3 regions of the Streptomyces sp. DSM 41931 genome follow, and region 1 is predicted to be linked to each of the others. Evidence: riboswitches for the same ligand, from Rfam matches in the RefSeq annotation. Region 1 holds a riboswitch; each other region holds the start of a gene.
The links. Region 1 has a riboswitch for cobalamin ahead of ACP7TJ_RS09405 (prenyltransferase/squalene oxidase repeat-containing protein). Riboswitches for the same ligand answer to the same signal wherever they lie in the genome.

Region 1 (6,060 bases):
TCGGCGGCCGGGAGGGAGAAGCCCTCGTAGAGCGACGGCACGCAGGCGACCTGCGCGGAGCGCACCAGGTCGACGAGTTCGGCGTCGGAGATGCCCTTGACGAAGTCGACGGCGCCTTCGAGGCCGTAGCGCTCGATCGCCTGGGCCACGGGCCCTTCGGCGGGGCGCTTGCCGACCACGACGAGGTGGGCGCCGGGCTGTTCGGCACGCACCTTGGCGAGCGCCTCGACGAGGAAGACGAGGCCCTTCAGCGGCACGTCGGCGCTGGAGGTGGTGACGATCCGGCCCGGGACGACCGCGACGGACGGGTCCGGGGAGAACAGGTCGGTGTCGGCGCCGATGTGGACGACGTGGACGCGGTCGGGCCGTACGCCGAGGTCCTCGACGATCTCGGCGCGGGAGCTGCCGGAGACGGTGAGCACGGACGGCAGCCGGCGCGCGACGCGCTTCTGCATGCGGGTGAAGGCGTACCAGCGGCGCACCGACAGACGGCGCTTCCAGTCGGCGGCGGCGTCCAGTTCGAGACGGCGGTCGACGGTGATGGGGTGGTGGATCGTGGTCACCAGGGGCGCGCCGAGGCCGCCGAGCAGGCCGTAGCCGAGGGTCTGGTTGTCGTGGACGACGTCGAAGTCGCCGCGGCGGGCGCGCAGATGGCGGCGGGCGCGCAGCGAGAAGGTCAGCGGCTCGGGGAAGCCGCCGGTCCACATGGTGGAGACCTCGAGGGCGTCGATCCAGTCGCGGTACTCGTCGCGCTTCGGAGTGCGGAAGGGGTCCGGCTGCCGGTAGAGGTCGAGGCTGGGCAGCTCGGTGAGGCTCAGCCCGTCGTACCCCTCGTCGAGCACCGGGTAGGGCTGGGCGCCGATGACCTCGACGCGGTGCCCCAGCCTGGCCAGTTCGCGGGAGAGGTGGCGCACGTAGACGCCCTGGCCGCCGCAGAACGGGTTTCCCTTGTAGGTGAGGAGCGCGATGCGGAGCGGTCGCGAGCCGTCGGATGCGGGGCCTGCCGAGGGCCCGGCCTGACTGGCCTCAGCGGTCACTCTGGGACCCCCTTCTGCCTGCACTGTCCCGCGACAGTACGACGGGACGCCGATCTAGAACAAGTTTCAGAGTTGATCGTTCGGAGGAACCGAATCTACCGGCAGGTAAGAACGTCGGCAGCGGTGGATCAGGTGATTCACGCCACGGCGGACGCCGTGCCATGCTGTCCGATCATCGATCCTCACCGACTGTCACGGACGGGACCCATGCCCGCGGATGCCCACAGGACCAAGGCGGCGCCGGACGCCGGGCGCGCCGAGCCGGCCTCCCCGCTCACGGAGCGGCAGGAGGCCCGGCGGCGGCGCATCCTCGAGGCGTGCGCGCGGCTGGCCTCGCGGGGCGGCTTCGACGCGGTGCAGATGCGCGAGGTCGCGGAGTCCTCGCAGGTGGCGCTGGGCACGCTGTACCGGTACTTCCCGTCGAAGATCCATCTGCTGGTGGCGACGATGCAGGACCAGCTGGAGCATCTGCACGCGACGCTGCGGAAGAAGCCGCCGGCCGGCGAGACGGCGGCGGAGCGGGTCGCCGGGACGCTGATGCGGGCGTTCCGCGCGCTCCAGCGCGACCCGCTGCTGGCCGACGCGATGGTGCGGGCGCTGACCTTCGCGGACCGCAGTGTGAGCGCGGAGGTGGAGCAGGTCTTCCGGCGGACGACGGCGATCATCCTGGACGCGACGGACCTGGCCGACCCGACGCCCGAACAACTGTCGGCGGTGCGGGTGATCGGGCACACCTGGCACTCGACGCTGATCACCTGGCTGTCGGGGCGGGCCTCCATCGAGCAGGTGGGCGCGGACATCGAAACGGTGTGCCGGCTGATCGACCTGACGGCGCCGCCGCGCTCCCGGCAGAGCTGACGAAAATTTCGAAAGCGCTTCCGCCCCCGGTCGCCCACCTCCCTCACCGGCCCCTCTTCGTCCAGGTCCATATCCGGCGTGCGCGAACGGTTGACCACCCGTTCCGCCCTCCGTATCGTCACCGCAGCCATTCGGAGCCGAGTCCGAAATTTTCGTACCGCAGTACCGCAGTGCCGCAGGCAGTGTCATCAGCGCCACCCCCACCGCACCACGCTCACCCGATCCGCACCACGGGACCCGCCGGAGAAGGGATGACATGCGCATGATCGGAAAGGGAACGACAGAGCCACACAGGAGAGCCGGAGGCGCCGTCCCCCGCGCGCGGCGCCGGCTGCGCGCGGCCCTGAGCGCCGCCACCACCGCCCTGCTGACCGCGGGCGCCCTCGCCGCGCTCCCCCAGGGCACCGCCCACGCCGCCGACACCCTGGGCGCCGCCGCGGCCGAGAAGGGCCGCTACTTCGGCGCCGCCGTCTCCGCGAACCACCTCGGCGAGGCGCAGTACGTGGCCACGCTGAACCGCGAGTTCAGCTCGGTCACGGCCGAGAACGAGATGAAGTGGGACGCCCTCGAACCGAGCCGGGGCTCCTTCAACTTCAGCCGCGCGGACCAGATCTTCGACCACGCCAAGAGCCAGGGCATGGACGTCCGCGGGCACACCCTGGTCTGGCACTCACAACTGCCGAACTGGGTGTCCCAGTTGGGCGCGAGCGACCTGCGCACGGCGATGAACAGCCACATCACCCAGGTCATGACCCACTACAAGGGCGAGATCCACTCCTGGGACGTGGTCAACGAGGCGTTCCAGGACGGCGGCAGCGGCGCCCGGCGCTCCTCGCCCTTCCAGGACAAGCTGGGCGACGGCTTCATCGAGGAGGCGTTCCGCACCGCCCGCGCGGCCGACCCGAACGCCAAGCTCTGCTACAACGACTACAACACCGACGGCGTCAACGCGAAGAGCAATGCCGTCTACACCATGGTCCGCGACTTCAAGGCCCGCGGCGTGCCGATCGACTGCGTCGGCTTCCAGTCCCACTTCAACCCCAACTCCCCCGTCCCGTCCGACTACCAGGCCAACCTCCAGCGCTTCGCGGACCTCGGCGTGGACGTCCAGATCACCGAGCTGGACATCGAGGGCTCGGGCCAGGCCCAGGCCGCCGACTACGGCAACGTCGTCCGCGCCTGCCTGGCGGTGAGCCGCTGCACCGGCATCACGGTGTGGGGCATCCCGGACAAGTACTCGTGGCGGGCGAGCGGCACCCCGCTGCTGTTCGACGACAACTACAACAAGAAGCCCGCGTACGACGCGGTGCTGAGCGCGCTGGGCGGCGCCCCCGGCGGCGACCCGGGGGACCCGGGTGACCCGGACGCGGCCTGCACCGCCGCCTACACCACGGCCGAGCAGTGGAACGGCGGCTACAACGGCAGGGTGACGATCACCGCGGGCCGCTCCCCGATCTCCGGCTGGAGCGTGACCCTCACCCTGGGGTCGTCGCAGCAGGTGGTCTCGGTGTGGAACGGGTCACCCACCTACAACGGCAACGTGATGACCGTCCGCTCCACCTGGAACGGCTCGCTGGCGGCCGGCGCCTCGACCAGCTTCGGCTTCACCGTCAACGGCTCCGCCACGTCCCCGCCGCAGATCGGCGCCTGCACCGCCTCCTGACGTACCCGCACCCCCCTCGGCCCGCACCCGTCCCTCGGGTGCGGGCCGTCTCACGGGTGCCGTGACCCTCGTCACCTCCCGCGTCCGTGCCTCTCCCCGCGCACGCGGCCGCCCCGGACGCCCGTTCTACGGGCGGGTAGAGTGGCCGCGTCGTATCACAGCCGTACGGGGGGAAGCCGGTGCGAATCCGGCGCTGACCCGCAACCGTGAGCCGTCCTGGAGACGGTGAGCCGGAATGCCCCGCACGGATCGTGACCGGCTCACGTGCCCGGCATCCCGCCGGCGCACGGGCACCGTCGAGGTATACGGAGCCGAGCCGCCGGGGTGTCCCGCGCTGCCCGGCCCTCTTCAGGGAGAGGCACCCGCCCGTCATGAACGTCCGCCGCAGCGCAGCGGTGCTGGCCGCCGTCGCCGTCCTCGGCGCCGCCGCACCGGCCGCAGCCGACTCGTCCCCGTCGCCGACCCCGCAGCCGCTGCCGTCCGCGCTGTACGGCGACACCGACCCGCAGTACGACGGGGTGTGGCGTCAGTCGCTCGCCCTGCTCGCCCAGCACGCCGCCGGCGCCGAGCCGCCGAAGGCCGCCGTCGGCTGGCTGACCGGCCAGCAGTGCGCCGACGGCTCGTTCGCGCCGTTCCGGGCCGACCCGTCCGTCGCGTGCGACGCCAAGACGATGGTCGACACCAACCAGACCGCCGCCGCCGTGCAGGCGCTCGCCGCGCTCGGCGGCCACGACGCCGTCATCGGGAAGGCCGTCGGCTGGCTGAAGTCCGTGCAGAACAAGGACGGCGGCTGGGGCTACACCGCGGGCGGCCCCAGCGACACCAACTCCACGTCCGTCGTCGTCGGCGCGCTCGCCGCCGCCGGTGAGAAGCCGGGCGAGGTGAGGAAGGGCGGCAAGTCCCCCTACGACGCGCTGCTCGGCCTGGAGCTGCCCTGCACCGGCGAGGGCGCGGGCGCGTTCGCGTACCAGCCGGAGAAGGACGGCTCGCTGACCGCCAACGCGGACGCGACGGCGGCGGGCGTGCTCGGCGCGCTCGGCCGGGGCCTGCTGGTCGAGCCCGGCAAGGGCGACGGCGCGGCGGCCGGCTCCTGCGTCAAGGCGACCACCCCGGAGCAGGCCGCCGCCAACGGCGCCGCCCACCTGGCCGGCGAGCTCGCCGCCAAGGGCTACCTGCTCGCCGCGACGCCCGGCGCCGAGGACCAGCCCGACGTCGGCAACACCGCCGACGCGGTGGTCGCGCTCGCCGCGCAGGGCGACACGGCCCAGGCGAAGAAGTCGTACGCCTGGCTGGAGAAGAACGCCGCCGACTGGGCCGCGCAGAGCGGGCCCGCCGCCTACGCGCAGCTCGTCCTCGCCGCCCACGCGACCGGCGCGGACCCGCGCGACTTCGGCGGCACGGACCTGGTGAAGCAGCTCCAGGCCGCCGGCCCGGCCGCCCCGGAGAAGACCACGAAGGCGGCGGAGGAGGCCGAGGACGAGAAGGACGCGGACTCCCCGTTCGGCGTCTGGTGGTTCGTCGGCGTCTGCCTGGTCGCCGGCATCGGCATCGGCTTCCTGGTCAGCAACCGCGCCAAGAGGCAGCAGTCGTGATCCGCCGTGCCACCGTGCTGTTCCTGGCCGCGCTGCTCCCCCTGCTGGCGGGCGCCGGCCAGGCCCAGGCCGCCGGGTACCGCTACTGGTCCTTCTGGGAGCGGGACGGCTCGGCGTGGACGTACGCCACCGTGGGTCCGTCGCTGTCGCGGCCCGCGGACGGCGACGTCCAGGGCTTCCGCTTCTCGGTCAGCGAGGACTCGGGCGACGCGGCCAAGCCCCGCGGCGCCGCCGGTTTCGACACGATCTGCGCGAAGACCCCCGCGAAGGACGGCACGAAGCGGGTCGCCCTGGTGATCGACTTCGGCACGCCCGGCGACGCCCCGTCCGGGGAGAAGCCGCCGGCCGGCCGCACGGCCTGCGCGCAGGTGGCGGAGGACGCCACGACGGCGGAGGCGCTGGCCTCGGTCGCCAAGCCGCTGCGCTACGACAGCAACGCGCTGCTGTGCGCGATCGCGGGCTACCCGGCGAAGGGCTGCGGCGAGCAGGTGGCCACGGACGGGAAGGACTCGTCCCCCACGGAGACCGCCGGGACCGCCGAGACCGCCGAGACCGCCGGGTCCGCCGAGGACGACGGCGGCTCCGGGCCCTCCGTGGGTCTGATCGCGGGCGCCGCGGTGGTGGTCGTGCTGGGCGCCGCCGCCGTCTGGCAGGTCCGTCGCCGTGCGTGAGGCACGCGGCTCCGGGCGTGCGGGCCTCGCCCGGCCGCGCCCGGAGCGGGGGACCCCGCCCGCCGGCGTCCCCGTCCCGCGTGCGCGCCGCGCCCAGCTGCACCCCGGCGCGTGGTGGCTGTGGGCCCTCGCGCTGGGCACCGCGGCGACCCGCACCACCAACCCGCTCCTGCTCGCCCTGCTGATCACCGTCTCCGGGTACGTCGTGGCCGTCCGCCGCCCGCACACGCCGTGGGCCC
Region 2 (6,060 bases), 570 kb from region 1:
CCGGGTCGCCGACATGGACGTTCGGGGTGAAGCGGGCCCGGTCGCCGGGTTCGGGCGTCCCGTAGGTGACGCGTTCGAGGCGGCGTACGACGGTGTCGGCGGAGTGCGCCGTACCGGCCAGGACGGGTCCCACGACCGCGTGGAAGCGCTCGCCGACGAGGCCGTAGCGGCCGGGCCGCAGGGCGGCGAGGTCACGGGTGAGGGTGACCTGGCCGGCGGCGGTGGCGTGGACGGTGAGCCCGGGCTCGGTGGGCAGGGGCCGGCCCGGGGGGATCCTCAGGGCGGCGTCGCTGGCGAACCGGCCGACGGCCACCGCGGCGGCGCCGGCCCCGATCACGGCGGTGACGGCTGCTGCCGTCGCAGTCACAGTGCGCACGCCTCCCAGTGTCGGGTCCGGACGCGGACCCGGCCAGTGGACGCGTGGCCCGGGACCGTCCGGACGCGGTCGGCCTCACGGCCGCGTCAGCGGTGGGCCGGGCGCTTCACCCGGCCTCCGGAAGGGTTCCCCGTGAGCCGCTCATGACACCCGGCGGCCGGACTCGGCGGCCGCCGGGCCGATGAAGGGTCACCCCCGCTGCCCGTACCCCCGCAGCCGCTCCCCCGCCTCCGCGAGCTGGTCCGGGGTGAGCAGGGCCGGGGTCAGGCCCGGTACCGAGGAGGCCGTGAGCCAGACGCGGCACATCCACTCCAGCTGGGCCGTGCGGTCGTACGCCTGGGCGAGGGTGGCGCCGTGGGTGAGGGTGCCGTGGTTGCGCATCAGGCAGCCGGTGCGGCCGTCGAGGGCGTGCAGAGTGCTCTCGGCCAGTTCCGGCGTGCCGTAGGTGGCGTAGCGGGCCACGCGGACGGGGCCGCCCAGGGCCGCGGTCATGTAGTGGATCGCCGGGAGCTCGTCGACGAGCGTGGAGACCGCGGTGGCGTGCACGGCGTGCGTGTGGACGACGGCGCGCGCGCCGGTCGTGCGGTACACGGCCAGGTGGAGGGGCAGCTCGCTGGTCGGGACCAGCGTGCCGATCACCTGCCGGCCCGTGAGGTCCACCCCCGTCACGTCGGCCGGGGCGAGCCGGTCGTACGGGACGCCCGAGGGTGTCACGAGGACGGTGTCGCCGACCCGTACGGAGACGTTGCCGGAGGTGCCGACGACGAGGCCGTCGGCGACGGTGCGGCGGGCCGTCGCGACGAGCTCCGCCCAGGCGTCCGCCACCTCCTCGCCCGGCCCCGCGGAGCCCTCACCGCGCGTGCCCGGGACGCCACGCACAGCGCCCTCCGCTTCCTGTCCGGTCCGGTACTGGTCGGTCATGTGGAGATCCTGCCAGGAGCCCCGGCCGTGTGGGCTGGACGGCGGAGCGCACACCCCCTCTTCCGGTCACCGCGATGCCCGTTCCAGTTCATCTTCCGTTCACCCTGGTTACCTACGTTCGACCAGCCAATGACCTCGAACGATTGCCTGGGTAAATGGAAAGCTTCTCGCTGATCCTCGCGATTGTGGTGGTAACCGCACTCGCGTTCGATTTCACGAACGGTTTCCACGACACCGCGAACGCGATGGCAACGACCATTTCGACCGGTGCGCTGAGGCCCAAGGTCGCGGTGGCCATGTCCGCCGTGCTGAACCTTGTCGGCGCTTTTCTCTCGGTGGAGGTCGCCAACACGATCTCCAAAGGCCTCGTCGACGAGGCCGGTATCCGTCCCGAGGTCATCTTCGCCGCGTTGGTCGGCGCGATCCTCTGGAACCTCCTGACCTGGCTGGTCGGCCTGCCGTCCAGCTCCTCGCACGCCCTCATGGGCGGTCTGATCGGCGCCACGGTCGCCTCCGCCGGCTTCGGCGCGGTCCACGGCGACGTCCTGGTCACCAAGGTCCTGATCCCCGCGATCGCCGCCCCGCTGGTGGCCGGCCTCGCCGCGATGTTCGCGACCCGGCTCACCTACCGCATGGGCCGCAACGCCGACGCCAAGGCCTCCGAGAAGGGCTACCGCGCCGGGCAGATCGCCTCGGCCGGCCTGGTCTCCCTGGCGCACGGCACCAACGACGCCCAGAAGACGATGGGCATCATCACCCTCGCCCTGGTGGCCGGCGGCACCCTCGCTCCCGACTCGGACCCGCCCATGTGGGTCATCCTCTCGGCGGGCATCGCCATCGCGCTCGGCACCTACCTCGGCGGCTGGCGCATCATCCGCACCATGGGCAAGGGCCTGACCGACCTCCAGCCGCAGCAGGGCTTCGCCGCCCAGACCAGCGCCGCGACGGTCATCCTGGCCTCCTCCCACCTCGGCTTCTCCCTCTCCACGACGCACTCCGTCTCCGGTTCCGTCATGGGCGCCGGCCTCGGCCGCAAGGGCGGTGTCGTCCGCTGGTCGACCGCCACCCGGATGTTCGTCGCCTGGGGTCTGACCCTGCCGGCCGCCGCCCTGGTCGCGGCGATCGCCGAGTGGGTGTGCGGCTTCGGGAACTGGGGCACCGCCGTCGTGGCCGTCTTCCTGATCGCGTCCAGCGCGGCCATCTGGAAGATCTCCCGGCGCGAGGTCGTCGACCACACCAACGTCAACGACCACGAGGCCCCCGGCGCGGAGCCGGCCGGCGTGGTGACGCAGGCGATGGCCGCGGTGACCCCGCCCCCGGCGGGCACCGTGAGCGACGAACTCGCGGCCACGATCCCGGCCCCCAACGACCCGGCCTCACCGGCCAGGACCTCCGTCTGACCGCGACGGCCCGGAACGAAGGAAGAAGAGCACCATGAAGATCGACTGGGCGGCCCTCGGTTCCGTCTTCGGCGTCAGCCTCGTGGTCACCGTCGCCCTGGTGGCCCTGTTCACCCTCGGCATCACCGGCCTGTCCCGCCGCGAGAGGGCCGCGGCCCAGGGCCAGTCCGCGGCCCTGGCGGTCACCGGCGCCTACGCATGCTTCGCCGCGTGCGCGGCGGCGGTGGGCTACGGGATCTACCTGATCATGGCCTGACCGCAGATCGTCCCCGTCCGGCGGGCGGTGCGGGAGTCCCGGCTCCCGCACCGCCCGCCGACGTGTGCGCGCCGTCCACCGGCCGTTCACGGCGTTCACCCACGTGAGCCCCTCTGTGGGCCTCGGCACACTTCAGCCCCGCAGGTCAACGGCAAGTTGACGGCCCTTCCAGGGGCATGGTGGACTGCCTCCGCCAATACGGCGGCAGGAGAGGAAGCCGGTGCGAATCCGGCGCGGTCCCGCCACTGTCACCGGGGTGTCCACCCCGGGAGCCAGGAACTCTCGCCGCCGGTCTCGTCGAACCAGGGCGCGGACACCCTGAGTGAGGACATATCGCCATGCGCGGCAGCCTGCCGAGGTCGACCAGCGACACCCCACCCCCCTTCGGGGCCGTAACCTCCGGATCCGTCACCGGCTGAACCCATGGGTGCCGATCGCGTGTTCGCGTACGGCGCCGCCGCCGGCCTCCTCGGCGACCTGCTGCTCGGCGATCCCCGCCGTGGGCATCCGGTCGCCGCGTTCGGGCGGGCCGCGGCTGCCGTGGAGCGGGTGCTGTGGCGGGACGACCGGGGCCGCGGGGCCGTGCACACCGCCGTGTGCGTCGGCGGCGCCGTCGCCCTCGGAAGCCTGGCCGCCCGCGCCGTACGCCGTTCCCCCGCCGCTTCCGTCGCCCTGACCGGCGTCGCCACCTGGGCCGTCGTCGGCGGGACCTCGCTGGCCCGGGAGGCGCGTGCCATCGCCCAGGCCTTGGAGGCCGGTGACGTCCAGGCCGCCCGGGAGCGGTTGCCGCACCTGTGCGGACGTGACCCGCAGGCCCTGGACGCCGACGGCATCGCCCGCGCCGTCGTGGAGTCCGTCGCCGAGAACACCTCCGACGCCGTGGTGGGCGCCCTGGTGTGGGGCGCGGTCGCCGGGGTGCCGGGTCTGGTGGGCTTCCGGGCCGTCAACACCCTGGACGCGATGGTGGGGCACAAGTCGCCCCGTCACCGCCGCTACGGCTGGGCGTCCGCCCGTCTCGACGACGTCGCCGGCTGGCCGGGCGCGCGTCTGACGGCCGTCCTGGCCGCGCTCACCGGGCCGGACCCGCGCGGTGCGGTACGGGCCTGGCGCGCGGACGCGGGCAAGCACCCCAGCCCCAACGCCGGTCCCGTGGAGGCGTCCTTCGCGGGCGCGCTCGGCGTGCGGCTCGGCGGGACCCTCTCCTACGGCGGGCGGGTCGAGCACCGGCCCGTCCTCAACGGCGGCGGACGCCCCGTCGCCGTCACCGACATCGACCGGGCGGTGCGCCTGTCGCGGCGCGTCGGCTGGCTGGCGCTGGCGGCCGGTGTGGCCGCGCGGCGCGTGCTGAAGGGACGTGCCACGTGAGCGGTGGCGGACTGCTGGTCGCCGGGACCACCTCGGACGCCGGCAAGAGCGTGGTCACCGCCGGGATCTGCCGGTGGCTGGTGCGCCAGGGGGTGAAGGCCGCGCCGTTCAAGGCGCAGAACATGTCGCTGAACTCGTTCGTCACCCGCGAGGGCGCCGAGATCGGCCGCGCCCAGGCCATGCAGGCGCAGGCGTGCCGGGTGGAGCCGACGGCGCTGATGAACCCGGTGCTGCTGAAGCCGGGCGGCGAACGGTCCAGCCAGGTGGTGCTGATGGGCCGCCCGGTCGGCGAGATGAGCGCCCGCGGCTATCACGGGGGCCGTCAGGAACGGCTCCTCGGCACCGTCCTGGACTGCCTGGAGCAGCTGCGGAACCAGTACGACGCGGTGATCTGCGAGGGCGCCGGGAGCCCGGCGGAGATCAACCTGCGCCGCACCGACATCGTGAACATGGGCGTCGCCCGCAACGCCGGTCTGCCGGTGCTCGTCGTCGGCGACATCGACCGGGGCGGCGTCTTCGCCTCCTTCTTCGGCACGGTCGCCCTGCTCTCCCCCGAGGACCAGGAGCTGGTCGCCGGGTTCCTGGTGAACAAGTTCCGCGGGGACGTCTCGCTGCTGGAACCGGGCCTGGAGATGCTGCACGGACTGACCGGGCGGCGCACCTACGGCGTGCTGCCCTTCCAGCACGGGCTGGGCATCGACGAGGAGGACGGTCTCAGGGTGTCGCTGCGGGGCGCCGTGCGGGAGTCCGCGGTGGCCGCGCCGGCCGGCGAGGAGCTGCTGCGGGTCGCGGTGTGCGCGGTGCCGCTGATGTCCAACTTCACCGACGTGGACGCGCTGGCCGCCGAGCCGGGTGTCGTGGTGCGGTTCGTGGACCGGCCGGACGAACTCGCCGACGCCGACCTGGTGGTCGTGCCGGGCACCCGCGGGACCATACGCGCGCTGCGCTGGCTGCGCGAACGCGGACTGGCGGACGCGCTGGTGCGGCGGGCCGCCGAGGGCCGGCCGCTGCTGGGCGTCTGCGGCGGCTTCCAGCTCCTCGGCGAGCACATCGAGGACGACGTGGAGAGCCGCGCGGGCCGCGTGGACGGGCTCGGCGTGCTGCCCGTACGGGTGCGGTTCGCGCGTGAGAAGACCCTGGCCCGCCCGGCCGGCGAGGCCCTGGGTGAGCGCGTCGAGGGGTACGAGATCCATCACGGGGTCGCCGAAGTGCTCGGCGGGGAAGCCTTCCTGGACGGCTGCCGGGTCGGCTCCACCTGGGGCACGCACTGGCACGGCGCGCTGGAGTCGGACGGGTTCCGGCGGGCGTTCCTGCGCGCGGTCGCCGAACGCGCGGGACGCCGTTTCGTGCCGGCCCCCGACACCTCCTTCGCCGCGCTGCGCGAGGAGCAGCTCGACCGGCTCGGCGACCTGATCGAACAGCACGCGGACACGGACGCGCTGTGGCGGCTCATCGAGTCCGGCGCGCCACCAGGACTGCCCTTCATTCCACCGGGAGCGCCCGCATGAGCACTGTGTTGTTGTTGTCGACCGCCGACACGGACCTGCTGGCGGCCCGGGCCTCCGGCGCCGCCTACCGCATCGGCAATCCCACCCGCGTCGACGTCGCGGAGGAACTGCCCGCGCTGCTGGACGGCGCGGACCTGGCCGTGGTGCGGCTGCTGGGCGGCAGGCGCGCCTGGGAGGACGGACTGGCCGCGCTGAAGACCTCCGGCATCCCCACGGTGCTGCTCGGCGGGGAGA
Region 3 (6,060 bases), 3.6 Mb from region 1:
CCTCGGTCGTCACATCTCCTCCAGCTTCACCCTCGGGTCGATCAGCCCGTAGAGCAGGTCGGCGAGCAGGTTGCCGGCGAGGACGGCGGCGGTGGCGAGGGTGGTCAGCGCGGCCAGCAGCGGGAAGTCGACCGCCGTGGCCGCCTCCACCGTGGCCGAGGCGATGCCGGGCCAGCTGAAGACGGTCTCCACCAGCAGCGCCCCGGTGATGAGTTCCGGCACCCGGGAGCCGATGAGCGTGAGCACCGGCAGCAGTCCGGAGCGCAGGGCATGGCCGAGCAGCACGGTGCGTTCGCTCAGGCCGCGCGCCCTCGCCCCGCGCACGGGGTCCTCCGCGAGGGCGTCGCCGACGCCCTGACGGACGTACAGCGTGAACCAGGGCAGTTGGGAGACGGCGAGGACGCCGGCGGGGAGCACCAGGTGCTGGACCAGGCCGCCGAAGGTCACCCGGTCGCTGCCGGTGTCGGTGAGGCCGCCCGCCGGGAGGACGTCCAGCTGGAGGGCGAACAGCCAGACGGCGAGCAGGGCGATCCAGAAGACCGGGGCGGCCTCCAGGACGTACGCGGCGGAGGTGACCGCACGGTCCACGAGGGAGCCGGGGCGGCGGGCGGCGAGCACGCCGAGCACCGTGCCGAGCAGCACGGCCGCGGCGAACGCGACGGCGCACAACAGCGTGGACCACACCAGGCGTTCGCCGATGACCTCGGCCACCGGCTGGCGCATCACCGCCGAGAGGCCGAGGTCGCCGCCGAGGGCGGAGGTCAGCCAGTCCCACCAGCGGGCGGTGAACGGCCGGTCCACGCCGAGGTTGTCCCGCAGCCGGTCCAGGGTCTCCTGGTCGGCGCCGAGCGCGGCGGTGCCCGCGTACGCCTTCACCGGGTCGAAGGGGGACGCGGCGGCCACGGCGAAGACGCCGAAGGTGACGACGAGGAGCACCGGCACGGCGTACAGCGCGCGGCGCGCCGTGAGCCGTGCCATGGCGCGCCAGGGGGCGTGGGTCATGGCGTGGGCTGCCAGTCCTCGACGTTCCACCAGGGTCCGGCGGCGAAGCCGTGCTCGTGCGGCTCGGTCTGGGTGGTGAGGCCCTTCCAGCGGTCGGCGAGCACGTACAGGTGGTCGATGTGGGTGAGGAAGGTGTAGCCGGGGTTCTTGACGAGGGCGCGCTGGAGGGCGGCGTAGGCGGCCTTGCGGGCCTCGGGGTCCTGGGTGCGGCGGCCGGTCTCCAGGGCGCGGTCGACGGCCGGGTTGTCGTAGTGGGCCATGTTGTTGAAGCCGTCGCCGGCGAGGGAGGAGTGCAGCATCGTGTAGAGCCCGAAGTCGGGGTCGCCGGTGCTGCCGAAGCCCGCGAGGACGGCGTCCCGGTGCATGCGGGGCTCGATGACCTCCCAGGTGGCGCTCTCCACCCGGACGTCGATGCCGGCCTTCTTGGCGTCGGAGGCGTAGGCGAGGGCGTGGTCCTGGCGGACCTTGTCGCCGGAGGGGTAGTACAGCGTGAAGCGGGCGGGGCGGCCGTCCTTGGCGCGGACGCCGTCCTCGCCCTTCGTCCAGCCGGCGGCGTCGAGGACGCGGCCGGCCTCGGCGAGGTCGCGCGGGCGCTCGACGTCCTCGGCGAACCAGGGGTCGTCGACGGGCAGCGGGCCGTAGGCGGGGCGGCCGGCGCCGTCGAGGATCTTGTCGACCATGGCCTGCCGGTCGACGGCGAGGTCGAGGGCGCGGCGGATCGCGGTGTCGCCGGTGACGGGGTTGCCGCTGGGGAGGGTGACGACGCGGACGTCGTAGGAGGTGGCCCGGTACGTCTTCTTGTCGTCGTCGCCCTTGAAGGTGGCGGCGAGGTTGGGCGGGAGGACCGCGCCGTCGAGGTCGCCGGAGCGGAGCCGGGTGGCGCGGACGTCGTCGTCGGGGACGATCGCCATGGTGAGTTTCTTCACCTTCGGGGCGCCGCCCCAGTAGTGCGGGTTGGCCTTGAAGGTGAGCTTCTCGCCCTTGCGCCAGTCGGCGAGGACGTACGGTCCGGTGCCGACCGGCTTGGTGTTGAAGGGGCCGGTGTTGGGGTCCTGCCCGCCGGCGACGTGCTCGGGGACGATCGGCAGCACCGTGCGGGCGGCGAACGGCGCGTAGGGGTGGTGGAGGGTGAAGACGACCGTGTCGTCGCCCACCGCCCGGACGTCCTTGACGGCCGCGAGTTCGCTCTTGGCGGTGTTGTTGGTGTCGTCGTCGAGCACCGTGCGGTACGTGAAGACGACGTCCCGCGCGGTCAGCGGCTTGCCGTCGCTGAACCTGACGCCCTTGCGCAGGGTGTAGGTGTAGGTGCGTCCGCCGTCCGTGATCCGCGGAAGTGCCGTGGCCAGGGCGGGTTCGAGGGTCATGTCGGCGGTGCGGGCGAGGAGGCCGTCGAAGAGCTTGGAGTTGCCGTCCTTGCCGTAGCCGAGGAGCGGGCTGAGGGTGTCGGGCTCGGTGGAGACGCCGATCACCACGGACTCGCCGGCCGCCGCGCCGTCCGCGCCGCCGGAGCCCGGTGCCGAGCAGGCGGCGACCGCCGCGGCCGTCGCCAGCACGGCGGCGGCGCCCCGTATGCGTCGTCGGGTCGTCATCGAACCTCACATCCCTGTTGCTGGAAAATCGCTCTTGCATATTAGTTGCAGGAAGACCTTGCCCAGGACGGCGGCCCCCCAGTCACCCCGGTCGCCGGGCTGCCCGAACGCGCAGGTGTGCGCCGGGTCCCGAGCCGCCGGGCGCCCTCCGCGCGCCCCCGTCGCCGCTTGTCACCGGACCGCGACGGGGACTACTGTCACCACGCCTTGGTGACGGGAAATCGGTGCGATACCGGTGCGGCCCTCGCCACTGTGATCGGGAAGTCCGGCTCCGGCCCTCACGGGCAGCCACTGGGTTCTTCGGGACCCGGGAAGGCGGAGCACGGGCGGTGGTACCCGTCAGCCAGGAGACCGGCCAAGGCGCGTCAACCATCCACGAGGTGCTGGAGAGGGTGTGCTGAGCCATGCACATTGCCGAGGGTTTCCTGCCTCCGGCGCACGCGGTCGCCTGGGGCGTCGTATCCGCGCCCTTCGTCGTCCACGGAGCCCGGTCGCTCGTCCGTGACGTCAGAGAACATCCCGAGAGCACGCTGCTGCTGGGCGCGTCGGGAGCGTTCACCTTCGTCCTGTCCGCGCTGAAACTGCCCTCGGTGACCGGGAGTTGCTCCCACCCCACCGGCACCGGGCTGGGCGCGATCCTGTTCCGGCCGCCGGTCATGGCGGTGCTCGGGACCATCACCCTGCTGTTCCAGGCGCTGCTGCTCGCCCACGGCGGGCTCACCACGCTCGGCGCCAACGTCTTCTCCCTGGCGGTCGTCGGCCCCTGGGCGGGGTACGGCGTCTACCGGCTGCTGCGCCGGTACGGCGTGCCGCTGATGGGCGCGGTGTTCTGCGGCGCGTTCGTCGCCGACCTGTCGACGTACTGCGTGACCAGCGTCCAGCTGGCGCTGGCGTTCCCCGACCCGGGCAGCGGATTCCTGGGCGCGCTGGGGAAGTTCGGCTCCATCTTCGCCGTCACGCAGATTCCGCTCGCGGTCAGCGAGGGGCTGCTGACCGTGCTGGTGATGCGTCTGCTGGTGCAGTCCAGCAAGGGCGAGCTGACCCGGCTCGGGGTGCTGGTCACCTCGGCGGCCGGCGGCAAGCGGGCCGAGTCGGCCGGGGCGGTGGCCCGGTGAGGCGCAACGCGAGGATCAACACCCTGCTCCTGCTGCTCGTCGCGGCCCTCGCCGTGATCCCGCTGGCGCTCGGGCTCGGCGACCACAAGGAGGAGCCGTTCACCGGGGCGGACGGCGAGGCGGAGACCGCGATCACCGAGATCGACCCGGACTACGAGCCGTGGTTCTCGCCGCTGTACGAACCGCCGTCCGGGGAGGTCGAGTCGGCGCTGTTCGCCCTCCAGGCCGCGATCGGCGCGGGCGTCCTGGCGTACTACTTCGGGCTGCGGCGCGGGCGCCGGCAGGGCGAGGCGCGGGCCCGTGAGCGGTCCGTCGCGGGGGACACGGACGCGGGGGCACGCACCGGCGCCGACGGCGGACGGGACTGACGGATCCGTGCTGCCGATCGACGCGGCGGCGCACAGCAGCCGCTGGCGCCGCCGACATCCCGTGGACAAGGCCGTCCTCGGCCTCGGCCTCACCGTCCTCGCGGTCTCGCTGCCCCCGTGGCCGGGCGCCGCGCTGGTGCTGGTCACCGCGCTGGTGCTGCTGCTCGGCCCGGCGGGGGTGCCGGCCGGGCGGCTGTGGCGGGCGTACCGGGTGCCGCTGGGGTTCTGCGTCACCGGGGCGCTGACCCTGCTGGTGCGGGTGGGCGGACCCGGCGGTTTCGTGTCGCCGGCCGAGGACGGACCGCTGCGTGCCGGGGAGTTGCTGCTGCGCACCTCGGCGGCCTCGCTGGGCGTGCTGCTGTTCGCGTTCACCACACCGATGTCGGACCTGCTGCCGCGGCTGGTGCGCGCCGGGGTGCCCGCGCCGCTCGTGGACGTGGCGCTGGTGACGTACCGGATGAGCTTTCTGCTGCTGGACTCGGTGCGCCGGGTGCACCGGGCGCAGGCGGCGCGGCTCGGGCACACCACCCGTGCGGCGGCCTGGCGTTCGCTCGGCGGGCTCGGCGCGACCGCGTTCGTCCGGTCCTTCGACCGGGCGGCGCGGCTGCAGACCGGGCTCGCGGGCCGCGGCTACGACGGCGCCCTGCGCGTGCTGGTGCCCGAGGCCCGGGTGTCCGCCCGGTTCACGGCCGCGAGCGGCGCGCTCCTGGCGGCGCTGGCCGCCCTCACCTTCGTACTGGAAAGGCCCCTGTCGTGAGCGGATCCGTGCTGGTGGCACTGCGGGACGTGTCGTTCGCGTACGAGGACGGGCCGCCGGTGTTCACCGGGCTCGACTTCGAGGTGCGCGAGGGACGGGCGCTGGCGCTGCTGGGCCGCAACGGCAGCGGCAAGACCACGCTGATGCGGCTGCTGAGCGGCGGACTGCGGCCCCACGGCGGGGAGTTGCTGCTGTCGGGCCGTGCGGTGCGGCACGACCGGAAGGGTCTGACGGTGCTGCGCACCACCGTGCAGCTGGTGGTGCAGGACCCGGACGACCAGTTGTTCGCCGCGTCCGTGGGGCAGGACGTGTCGTTCGGGCCGCTGAACCTCGGGCTGCCCGACGCGGAAGTGCGCGCGCGGGTCGCGGAGGCGCTGGAGGCGCTGGACATCGCCGCGCTCGCCGACCGGCCCACCCATCTGCTGTCGTACGGGCAGCGCAAGCGGACGGCGATCGCGGGCGCGGTCGCGATGCGGCCGCGGGTGCTGATCCTGGACGAGCCGACGGCGGGTCTCGATCCCGACGGCCAGGAACGGCTGCTGGCCACCCTCGACGGTCTGCGGGCGAGCGGCACGACGGTGGTGATGGCCACGCACGACGTGGATCTCGCCCTGCGCTGGGCCGACGACGCGGCGCTGCTCACCCCGGCGGGCGCCCACACCGGCCCGGCCCCGCAGATGCTGTCCCGCCGGGACCTTCTCACGGCGGCGGGGCTCAGGCTGCCGTGGGGCGTGGCGGCCGGGCTGTTCCTGCGGGCGCGGGGGCCGGCCGGCGGCACGGACGCCGGTCCCCGCACCCCGGAGGAGCTGGCGGCGCTGGCCGCCCTGCCGGAGTACGGGGACCGGAGGTCCGGCTGAGACCTCCGACGCGAGGTCAGCAGCCGCCGCAGTTGTAGTACGTGACGTCCCAGTGGTTGCCCTCGTCGGCGTAGACGTTGCCGGAGCCGGACCGCCACTGCGGGGCTCCGTCGCCGCGCACGCCGATGTAGGTGAAGGTGTTCTTGATGTAGTTCCCGACGCAGGTGGTCTTGGAGAAGTCGAGCTTGTAGCCGTTCCAGTGCGAGTACGTGCCGGAGGCGTGCCCGGTCTCGGTGCCGCCCGTGATGTTCAGGGCGCAGCCGGTGGCCCGCTTCAGGGTCTGGGCGCCCTGGGCCGTGGCCAGGTTGAGCTGGTCGAAGGACGTGCAGGTGGAGACATAGCGGTCGGAGCAGCCTCCGGACGACGACCAGG

Region 2: it holds a riboswitch for cobalamin, as region 1 does, so the genes downstream of both, ACP7TJ_RS06890 (cobalamin biosynthesis protein) here and ACP7TJ_RS09405 (prenyltransferase/squalene oxidase repeat-containing protein) in region 1, are expected to answer to the same signal.
Region 3: it holds a riboswitch for cobalamin, as region 1 does, so the genes downstream of both, ACP7TJ_RS25690 (energy-coupling factor ABC transporter permease) here and ACP7TJ_RS09405 (prenyltransferase/squalene oxidase repeat-containing protein) in region 1, are expected to answer to the same signal.

The regions. Positions count from the first base shown of each region.
Region 1 covers NZ_CP189902.1:2,000,201-2,006,260, forward strand. The annotation lists gene ACP7TJ_RS09390 (glycosyltransferase family 4 protein) at 1-1,037, opposite strand, end outside; gene ACP7TJ_RS09395 (TetR family transcriptional regulator) at 1,245-1,895, shown strand; gene ACP7TJ_RS09400 (endo-1,4-beta-xylanase) at 2,158-3,558, shown strand; cobalamin riboswitch at 3,683-3,818, shown strand; gene ACP7TJ_RS09405 (prenyltransferase/squalene oxidase repeat-containing protein) at 3,930-5,150, shown strand; gene ACP7TJ_RS09410 (SCO2322 family protein) at 5,147-5,821, shown strand; gene ACP7TJ_RS09415 (energy-coupling factor transporter transmembrane component T) at 5,814-6,060, shown strand, end outside.
Region 2 covers NZ_CP189902.1:1,434,772-1,440,831, forward strand. The annotation lists gene ACP7TJ_RS06870 (alpha/beta hydrolase) at 1-376, opposite strand, end outside; gene ACP7TJ_RS06875 (class II aldolase/adducin family protein) at 566-1,297, opposite strand; gene ACP7TJ_RS06880 (inorganic phosphate transporter) at 1,453-2,697, shown strand; gene ACP7TJ_RS06885 (hypothetical protein) at 2,732-2,953, shown strand; cobalamin riboswitch at 3,117-3,257, shown strand; gene ACP7TJ_RS06890 (cobalamin biosynthesis protein) at 3,377-4,318, shown strand; gene ACP7TJ_RS06895 (cobyric acid synthase) at 4,315-5,826, shown strand; gene cobN (cobaltochelatase subunit CobN) at 5,823-6,060, shown strand, end outside.
Region 3 covers NZ_CP189902.1:5,578,051-5,584,110, reverse strand. The annotation lists gene ACP7TJ_RS25705 (ABC transporter permease) at 1-13, opposite strand, end outside; gene ACP7TJ_RS25700 (ABC transporter permease) at 10-978, opposite strand; gene ACP7TJ_RS25695 (ABC transporter substrate-binding protein) at 999-2,591, opposite strand; cobalamin riboswitch at 2,783-2,965, shown strand; gene ACP7TJ_RS25690 (energy-coupling factor ABC transporter permease) at 2,996-3,706, shown strand; gene ACP7TJ_RS25685 (energy-coupling factor ABC transporter substrate-binding protein) at 3,703-4,074, shown strand; gene cbiQ (cobalt ECF transporter T component CbiQ) at 4,082-4,831, shown strand; gene ACP7TJ_RS25675 (energy-coupling factor ABC transporter ATP-binding protein) at 4,828-5,688, shown strand; gene ACP7TJ_RS25670 (hypothetical protein) at 5,705-6,060, opposite strand, start outside.